3 regions of the Thalassotalea ponticola genome follow, and region 3 is predicted to be linked to each of the others. Evidence: predicted binding sites of a transcription regulator. Region 3 holds the regulator's gene; each other region holds the start of a gene.
The links. The regulator sigma-54, encoded in region 3, starts transcription at its own class of promoters, with help from an activator protein. The targets are predictions, from matches to a motif close to GTTGGCACGNNNNTNGNNT.
Positions count from the first base shown of each region.

Region 1 (3,288 bases), 850 kb from region 3:
TTTAACAGGTTCTGGTTTGACGTCGAGAATGGATGTATCCACAGAGGAAATAATGGTTTGTTTGTCTTTGACTTCAATCTCTTCACCGACTTCTGCTGCTCCTGGTTTAGGACTATCGGAAAAGACCATGTTACCGTTTTCATCTCGCCAAACGTACACCTTACTGGCGGCGTCGGCAACAGGTGTTACCAAACTCAGTAAAAGGGTTGTTAATAAGGCATACCTTAACATGTGCTTTCCTAGATAAACGGTACCGAAGTGTATTGCAGTTTAGTGACCCAGATAAGTGAGCGAAAAGCTTACTAAAAGGTCACAACAAGCTATTGTTAATTTAACTAAATATCGCGCTGTTTGCCAGTATATTTTCGCTTGAGCCAAGGGGCAATGGCGATTTATCACACTAGCAGCAGTAGAACTCTCTCATTTGCAATAACCAAACGACGTTTATTTTACTTTGCTATTACACGAAATAGCTCATTGCAGAGAATACCAACCCGGGGTAACACGCCTAACTATGTAATCAGCATAAAAAAAGCCCGCATTAAGTGCGGGCTTTTCTGTTCAGCGAATAGAATTAAACGCTGTAGTACATTTCGAACTCTACAGGGTGAGTTGTCATGTTTAACGTTTCAACTTCGTCGCGTTTAAGTGCAATGTATGCGTCGATCATGTCGTCATCCATAACGCCACCAGCTGTTAAGAACTCACGGTCGTTTTCAAGAGCGTTTAATGCTTCTTCTAGAGATGACGCTACTTGTGGGATCGCCGCAGCTTCTTCTGCTGGTAGGTCGTACAAGTCTTTGTCCATTGCATCGCCAGGGTGGATCTTGTTCTTGATACCGTCAAGGCCAGCCATAAGCATTGCTGAGAATGCTAAGTATGGGTTAGCTGTCGGATCAGGGAAGCGAACTTCGATACGACGAGCTTTCGGTGAAGGTACCACTGGAATGCGGATTGACGCTGAACGGTTACGCGCAGAGTATGCAAGCATTACTGGTGCTTCGAAACCTGGAACTAGACGCTTGTACGAGTTAGTTGACGCGTTAGTGAAAGCGTTTAGTGCTTTAGCGTGCTTGATAATACCGCCGATGTAGTAAAGAGCAGTTTCAGAAAGACCACCGTATTGGTCGCCAGCAAATAGGTTAACACCGTCTTTTGCTAGAGATTGGTGAACGTGCATACCAGTACCGTTGTCACCAACTAATGGCTTAGGCATGAACGTAGCCGTTTTACCGTAAGCGTGCGCTACGTTGTGTACAACATACTTGTAGATTTGTACTTCGTCAGCTTTGTTAACCATGGTGTTGAAACGACAAGCGATTTCGTTTTGACCAGCGGTTGCAACTTCGTGGTGATGCGCTTCAACAACAAGGCCCATTTCTTCCATTACTAGACACATTGCTGAACGAAGATCTTGTGATGAGTCAACTGGTGCTACTGGGAAGTAACCACCTTTAACACGTGGACGGTGACCGTGGTTACCATCTTCGTATGAAGTTGAGCTGTTCCAGTGTGCTTCTTTGTCGTCAATGCTGTACATAGCGCCTGACATGTCTGCTTTGAATTTTACATCATCAAATACGAAGAACTCTGGCTCTGGACCAACTAATACGGTGTCTGCGATGCCTGTTGAACGCATGTACTCTTCAGCGCGCTTGGCAACTGAACGAGGGTCACGGCTGTAACCTTGCATCGTTGCTGGCTCAAGGATGTCACAACGGATGTTTAATGTAACTTCTTCAGTAAATGGGTCAAGCACAGCAGTTGACGCATCTGGCATCAATACCATGTCTGATTCGTTGATACCTTTCCAACCAGCGATAGAAGAACCATCGAACATTTTGCCATCTTCGAAGAAATCTTCATCAATCTGATGGTGAGGAAGAGAAACGTGTTGCTCTTTACCCTTTGAGTCAGTGAAGCGTAAATCAACAAATTTTACGTCGTTTTCTTTAATTAGATCTAAAACTGCTTGTGACATGAAAGTCTCCGTATGTGTGTGCAGGTTGATTATTAAAATTTTTTATTAGCCGTATACCGACCTGATTGACATTTAGTAAGCTAAAACCATGCCAACTTTTCAAGTGATTAATATATAAGGCTATTATATTTATTCGTTTTATTTTCGCGTCCCAGTTGGATCATTCTGGTGCTGCGGTGCACTAGTTTGGTGCACCGCATTGTTGCGGTGCGCTTGAATATCTCATCTACCTGCACTGTCTTTGACAGCCTGAAATGCCGGTTTCCTACTCAAACGGTTTTTGCCGCACAAGCATTTTTATTATTTACTTGCTATGAAACAAAAAACTTCGGCTTATTGCAAGGTTTTAGTTTATAATACGCGCCACTTTTAGTTGTAAGACATTTAGACCGCTCAATTGTGAGCATTAGAAAGGGCAAATACAGTGTTAGATAAATTACGTAACATTGCGATCATAGCGCACGTTGACCATGGTAAAACGACTTTGGTTGATAAGCTACTCCAACAATCTGGTACTTTAGACTCTCGCGCAGACGTTGATGAACGCGTAATGGATTCTAACGATATCGAGAAAGAGCGTGGTATTACCATTTTGGCTAAAAATACGGCCATTAATTGGAATGATTACCGCGTGAATATCGTCGACACTCCTGGTCACGCCGACTTCGGTGGTGAAGTAGAGCGCGTTATGTCAATGGTAGACTCCGTATTGTTGATTGTTGACGCTCAAGAAGGGCCTATGCCGCAAACGCGTTTCGTTACCCAAAAAGCATTCGCACAAGGCTTGAAGCCGATTGTTGTAATTAACAAAATCGACAAACCAGGTGCACGTCCTGATTGGGTTATGGATCAAGTATTCGACTTATTCGATAACCTTGGTGCTACTGATGAACAGTTAGACTTTAAAGTGGTTTACGCGTCAGCGATCAATGGCTGGGCTTCTCTTGAAGAAGGCGAAACTGGCACCGACATGACGCCATTATTCCAAACCATCATCGACGAAGTACCGTGTCCAGATGCTGACGTAGATGGTCCTTTCCAGATGCAAATCTCTCAGCTTGACTACAACTCGTACGTTGGTGTTATCGGTTTAGGCCGTGTTACTCGTGGTACAGTTAAGCCAGGTCAGCAAGTTACTGTGCAAACAGCCAGCGGTAAAATACACAACGGCAAGGTTGGCTTAGTCTACGGTTACTTAGGTCTAGATCGTTACGAAGTAGACTCAGCACAAGCGGGTGACATTATCGCGATTACTGGTTTAGGCGATTTAAAAATCTCTGACACCATCTGTTGTCCAAGCGAAGTTG
Region 1 is NZ_CP166871.1:2,932,398-2,935,685, reverse strand. It holds gene ACAY30_RS12820 (DUF4124 domain-containing protein) at 1-231, opposite strand, end outside; gene glnA (glutamate--ammonia ligase) at 575-1,981, opposite strand; gene typA (translational GTPase TypA) at 2,406-3,288, shown strand, end outside.
Region 1: the regulator sigma-54 is predicted to act here: its motif matches at 2,059-2,077, upstream of glnA (glutamate--ammonia ligase).

Region 2 (3,288 bases), 110 kb from region 3:
CATTAGGTTCAACTTTAGATGCAGTCATATCTTTCTATAATGACACCGATAAAGAGTACAACCCTCGGCATTACGTCTTTAATGATCAATGTGTTGTAGGTATTTCTACTTGGTATGAAGAAAACTCTGACTATCATTCAGAGGTGACAGTTTCCATTTTGAATGATCAAGTTACTTATTTTTGGTCAGCTTTGGATACTGTTAAAATCGAATGCTTAGAACAGCATATTTTAATTGAAGAGCAAGCTTTAGTATTCTGGCAAGGTGAACGAATATATTTTCCATTTAAATTAACTAAACTAGATTTTTCAAAATTAGGTAGTTACAGCGTTCAAAAAAAATTACTACTTTCCATGCCTCATTTAACTACCGAAGAAATAGCTGATTTTATTAATAGCATCCCTGGTAAGTTAAAGCGTGAAAAGGAGTACATTGAAATACTTCCATACGAACTATTATTAGCCGCTCTCAATGGTTCTCAAAAAGCAGTAAGTTTATTGCTTAATAAAAATAATGGTAATATAGATGGTGCATTAGCCGAATCATATAGCGAAGCAATACTCATATACAATGAGCTAAAGGATAGCGTACTGTTTTAATAATAAGTTGCTTAAACGGACAAAAAATAGCTGGCTTTTGCTCGTTCCTCGCTAATTTTAGACTACAATTATTTGTCGCTTGACGTGGCGTTAATACTCCAAAGCTACCGTATATTAGAAATAGCTAACGGGCCGAGTCTGGCACAACAGAGACGTTTAAAGTAAGAATTTTCCACCGAAGGAGTTGCCGCACAATGAAACTGATGGGATAACTCCTGATGCTCACACTATATAAAGTCTGAATAACCTTTATGCTCTTATCTCCGACTTGATCCGCTTGTTGATTTCAGAGCGATGCACGCTGACCGCTTCTGGTGCGTCGATTCCGATTTTCACCTGTTCCCCCTGGATTAAAATAATTTTGCAGGCTATGTTGTTGCCTATATGGATAGTTTGTCCAATTTTTCGGATGAGAATAAGCATGGTAAATCCTTTTAATTGAAATGATGGAAGAAAAGCAAGGTAACCGTGTCGAGAGCATGTCCTTGCCCATTCAATTAGAGTGTAGTTCAGTGTTTGACTTGTGACAAAGCCACATGACTTGCATATCGCTGACTTGGTTAATGCCTCATTAGCTAGCTTTGATGAGATGAACGCCAACGTCTAATGAACAATTCCAGTCTATTTGCAATTCACTTCGTAAATACCTTTTATGGCGCAGTAAACTTCAAGCGCTCAAGGCAAGGTTCGGGAGTTGATTTGGCCGTTTAAGGCTTGAAGATAAATGCGGGTTTCGTGGTCAATTTAGTGCGGAATGTACAATTATCTCTAATAGAGCCGCTATTTTAGAGAACGAAGAAGATCTAACTTAGTTTTCATTTATACGTGTACTTAATCTCAAAATCTCAGGTAGCCACGAATTCTCAACTTAAGTGGCGATGATCAATCAAAACAAGCACAACAATTGGTCAACGAGCCAGTTCTGATGCACTTATTTGGTGCGCGAGTTTCCTTTGAATATCACCAGCTCATATTAAGCTATTGTTTTTTATTGTTTTTGTTCTTGTGGTACGCAAATTGAAAGCAATAGGATAGCAACTACTTAGGGGGCGAGATGAAATTAATAAACGCAATAATTAAACCATTTAAATTGGACGACGTCAGAGAGGCAATTTCTGAAGTTGGTGTTGAAGGTCTAACCGTATCTGAAGTACGCGGTTTTGGTCGTCAAAAGGGACATACCGAACTTTATCGGGGGGCGGAGTACCAAGTCGATTTCTTACCGAAAGTGAAGCTGGAGATTGCGGTGAAATCCGAAGATGCAGAGCGCGTAGTGGAAGCTATCAGCAAATCAGCGCATACCGGCAAAATTGGTGACGGTAAAATATTTGTTTACGATCTTGATCAAGCCGTGCGAATTCGCACTGGCGAACTAGATTCTGCAGCACTTTAACAGGGGGAAATGATGGAAGAGTTAACGACTTTATCAGGTACGGTTGCAGAGCTTCGCTTTGCTCTTGATACCTTTTACTTTTTGCTTTCGGGCGTCTTAGTTATGTGGATGGCTGCGGGTTTTGCCATGCTTGAAGCAGGTATGGTGCGCTCAAAGAACACCACCGAAATTTTAACAAAGAATATATCACTATATTCAATAGCTTGCGTTATGTTCCTACTGGTTGGCTATAACATTATGTACGTTGATAATGCCGAAGGGGGAATGTTACCGTCTGTGGCGACGTTAATTGGTAGCCAGGCAGCAGATGCAGACCATTCACTCGAGTCTGACTTCTTCTTCCAAGTGGTATTCGTTGCAACGGCAATGTCTATCGTATCAGGGGCCGTTGCAGAGCGAATGAAACTGTGGGCGTTTTTAGTCTTTACCGTAATACTGACTGGTTTTATCTATCCCGTTGAAGGCTACTGGACATGGGGCGGTGGATTTTTATCTGAAGCGGGCTTTAGCGACTTTGCCGGCTCAGGTATTGTTCATATGGCCGGTGCAGCTGCAGCCTTAGCGGGGGTTATTTTACTCGGTGCTCGTAAAGGCAAATACGGTAAAAATGGCGAAATATTCCCAATCCCAGGTTCAAATATGCCGCTGGCAACGCTTGGTACGTTCATTTTATGGATGGGTTGGTTTGGCTTTAACGGCGGTTCACAATTACTTGTTTCGGATGCTGAAAATGCCACAGCGGTTGGTCAGATTTTTGTCAATACCAATGCTGCTGCCGCTGCGGGTGCTATTGCCGCTTTATTGTTGAACAAAGTGATTTGGGGCAAGGCCGACTTAACCATGATTTTAAATGGCGCATTAGCTGGTTTAGTAACCATAACTGCTGATCCTTTATCACCATCACCATTGTTTGCCAGCTTACTTGGCGCACTAGGTGGCATGTTAGTGGTTATCTCAATTACCTCATTAGACAAGCTGAAAATTGACGATCCAGTTGGTGCTATTTCGGTTCACGGTGTGGTTGGCTTCTTCGCTCTTATGGTCGTGCCGTTTAGTAACTCAGAGGCAACCTTTGGCGCGCAACTATACGGTGCATTCGTTATATTTGCTTGGGTATTTGCTGCCAGCTTCGCCGTTTGGTTTGTGTTGAAGAAAACCATGGGTATCCGAGTGAGTGACGAAGAAGAATACAACGGTGTCGATAAATCTGATTGTGGTATTGAAGCGTACCCTGAGTTTGTTTCACTGAAAAGTTAAGGCGCCAAAAACGCAATGTAATGGCGCACATATAACTGA
Region 2 is NZ_CP166871.1:539,516-542,803, forward strand. It holds gene ACAY30_RS02425 (helix-turn-helix domain-containing protein) at 1-599, shown strand, start outside; gene csrA (carbon storage regulator CsrA) at 849-1,022, opposite strand; gene ACAY30_RS02435 (P-II family nitrogen regulator) at 1,654-1,992, shown strand; gene ACAY30_RS02440 (ammonium transporter) at 2,005-3,249, shown strand.
Region 2: the regulator sigma-54 is predicted to act here: its motif matches at 1,604-1,622, upstream of ACAY30_RS02435 (P-II family nitrogen regulator).

Region 3 (3,288 bases):
TTGGCGACCGTGTTGTAAAGTTCATTGGCTGAGGTACAGCGTCTGACTTTTTTACTGTTTTGTTTATCGGCAAAATATTGCGCGATACTCGCTAGTGTCTCTAAGTGTTGCTGACAGCGGTCTTCAGGAACGAACAGAGCAAAGAAGATATCCACCGGTTTATTATCGATTGCATCAAAGCCTATAGGTGTATCTGTGGTGATAAGTACGGCGATGGGTTGCTCGTTATTATTGATTTTACTGTGCGGTATGGCGATGCCATTACCAATCCCTGTACTACTCAACTTTTCCCTGTTGATCAGGTTATTGAGTAATTCTTTTGCTGTCGCCGAACTGATTTTGTTGGCCGCAAGCACACTAATTTGTTCTAGAATGTTTTTTTTACTATTGCCCGGAGCTGCACACACTGTGCAGTCCGGTGATAACAAGTTGGCAAGATTCATAAAATTTAATGACTGGATAATTTCGCCTTGTGTTTTAACACTTGACGGTCAAGTTTATCGACAAGTGCATCTATCGATGCATACATGTCCTCATTTTCGGCAGAACCAAATATTTCACCTTGGTTCACGTGTAGCGTTGCCTCTGCGATTTGTTGCAGCTTTTCAACTTTCAATACGACATAAACGTTGTTTATATGGTCGAAGTGACGTTCAAGTTTCTCAAATTTTTGTTCAACATAACCGCGCATAGAGTCGGTAACTTCAACATGATGACCAGAGATATTGATTTGCATAAGCTGTTTCCTTATCGTTGTGCTTACAGTAAGCTTTTTCTTTGGTTAGATGGTGGGATACCCAAAGATTCTCGATACTTAGCTATTGTCCGGCGCGCAACGTTAATACCTTGTTCCGCCAATAATGCAGTAATTTTACTGTCACTTAAAGGCTTCTGTGGGTTTTCAGCGTTGACCAGCTTTTCAATTAGGGCGCGTATCGCCGTCGATGAGCACTCTCCCCCGTTTTCAGTACTGACATGACTAGAAAAGAAATACTTTAATTCAAAGATTCCCCTTGGAGTATGCATGTACTTTTGTGTGGTAACCCGAGAAATTGTCGACTCGTGCATCTCAACCGCTTCGGCAACGTCATTTAGCACCATAGGGCGCATGGCTTCAGGTCCGTGTTCAAAAAAACCTTGCTGTTGTTGAACAATACAGTTAGATACCTTCAACAGGGTATCGTTGCGGCTTTCCAGTGATTTGATGAACCATTTAGCCTCTTGTAAGTGCGAGCGAATAAACTGGCTGTCTTGGGCTGAACTGTTTTTCGCCATAGCAGCATACTGACCATTTATATTGAGCTTTGGTGCAGTATCGGGGTTTAGTTCAACCACCCAACGTCCGTTTTTCTTCACCACACTGACATCAGGAATAATATATTGCTCCTCGCCTTGGGCAATGGCATCGCCAGGACGAGGGTTTAAACTTTGTATTAAGCGCATTACCTCGCGTAACTCGTCTTCTTTTAACCGCGTTTTGCGCATGATACTGCGAAAGTCGCGGTTGGCGAGCAAATCAATGTGTTTACTGATCACTTGTTTGGCTTGCGCTAAATACGGTGTATTGCTGTCAAATTGATTTAATTGGATTAATAAACAATGTTGTACAGAACACGCACCGGAGCCGATGGGATCAAACATGTGAATTCGCTTGAGCACCGCTTCAACTTCGTCCAATTCGATGCGTTCATCGGCGATACTTTCGAGTATTTCAGCAGTACTGATAGTCAGGTAGCCGGCATCGTCTATCGCGTCAATGATCGTCATCGCGATACTGCGGTCGGTATCAGAAAACGGAGTGAGCTCCATTTGCCAAGTCAAATGATCGCGAATTGTTTCACTGGTTTCACCTTGATATAGCGAATCGTCGTCGTTTGGCGGGGCAATGCCGGTCATTGACGTACCGGCGCTGAAGCTTTCTTCCCAAGTCGAATCAACCGACAAATCCTGAGGGATTTCACTGTTGGTAAGAGCTTCACTGGTGGTAATTTGATCGGCGTTATCACTATTGCTCGACGATTGTTGCACATCGTTCATATCGAGATCCGCCATATCATCCGTCGATTGACTATCATCAACCTCAAGCAACGGATTAGAGTCGAGAGCTTCTTGAATTTCTTGTTGCAGATCCAAGGTAGATAGCTGCAACAATTTGATCGCTTGTTGCAACTGTGGCGTCATCGTTAAATGCTGGCCTATGCGCAGCTGAAGACTTGGTCTCATGAGTTAATTGCTTTCCATAAAACGAATTACATATGCCAATTTTGGCGGAGAAAACTAACCCTGCTGATACAGTGTTTGGTCACCTTGTTACTATAACTATAGCGTGAATTTATCACCTAGGTAGACATCTCTCACATGCTGATTAGATAATACCTGATCGGCACTACCTTGCGCGATTAGTTCACCGTGACTCACAATATACGCATGTTCACACACATCGAGTGTCTCACGCACGTTGTGGTCGGTGATAAGCACACCAATACCGCGTTCTTTTAAGTGTAAAATTATTTTTTTTATATCGCTGACTGAAATCGGGTCGACGCCGGCAAAGGGCTCATCGAGTAAGATAAATTTGGGATCAGCCGCTAACGCTCTGGCTATTTCAACGCGTCGACGCTCTCCCCCCGACAGGCTTTGCCCGGTATTGTCGATAATATGGCCAATATTGAATTCTTCGACTAGCGATTCGAGCTTGTCTTGGCGCTGACTCGCGCTGAGTTCTTTACGGGTTTGCAATATTGCCATAATGTTATCGCGTACCGATAACTTGCGAAAGATAGATGCCTCTTGCGGCAAGTAGCCAATACCGTGTCGCGCGCGTTCGTGCATCGGTAACAGGGTCAGATCTACGTCATCTAAGGTCACTGTACCCTCGTCGCTGGCAACCAGTCCAACAATCATGTAAAACGACGTCGTCTTTCCGGCGCCATTTGGACCGAGCAGGCCGACTACTTGACCAGCGTTAACGGACAAACTGACATCTTTTACGACTTTGCGCCCTTTGTAGGCTTTGGCTAAGTGCTTTGCATCGAGAGTAGCGGTCATCTTACTGTTCTTTTTCACTTTCAGGTTCGGTTGTTTTTTTTGATTTTTTATCGGGAGCAATAATGGTGGTAACAATACCCGTGCCATCTCCGTCTGCGGTTAACTGCTCTGTTTCTAGGTTGTAGGTAATAACGTCACCTTGCACCATACTGTCTTGCTGGCTGACCTTGGCATTGCCGCGTATCACTAGTGTGCTGGTATATGGCGAGTAGGTGATTTCATTGGCTTGCAGTTTAATGG
Region 3 is NZ_CP166871.1:429,534-432,821, forward strand. It holds gene ptsN (PTS IIA-like nitrogen regulatory protein PtsN) at 1-443, opposite strand, end outside; gene hpf (ribosome hibernation promoting factor) at 449-736, opposite strand; gene ACAY30_RS01960 (RNA polymerase factor sigma-54) at 760-2,223, opposite strand; gene lptB (LPS export ABC transporter ATP-binding protein) at 2,320-3,048, opposite strand; gene lptA (lipopolysaccharide transport periplasmic protein LptA) at 3,050-3,288, opposite strand, start outside.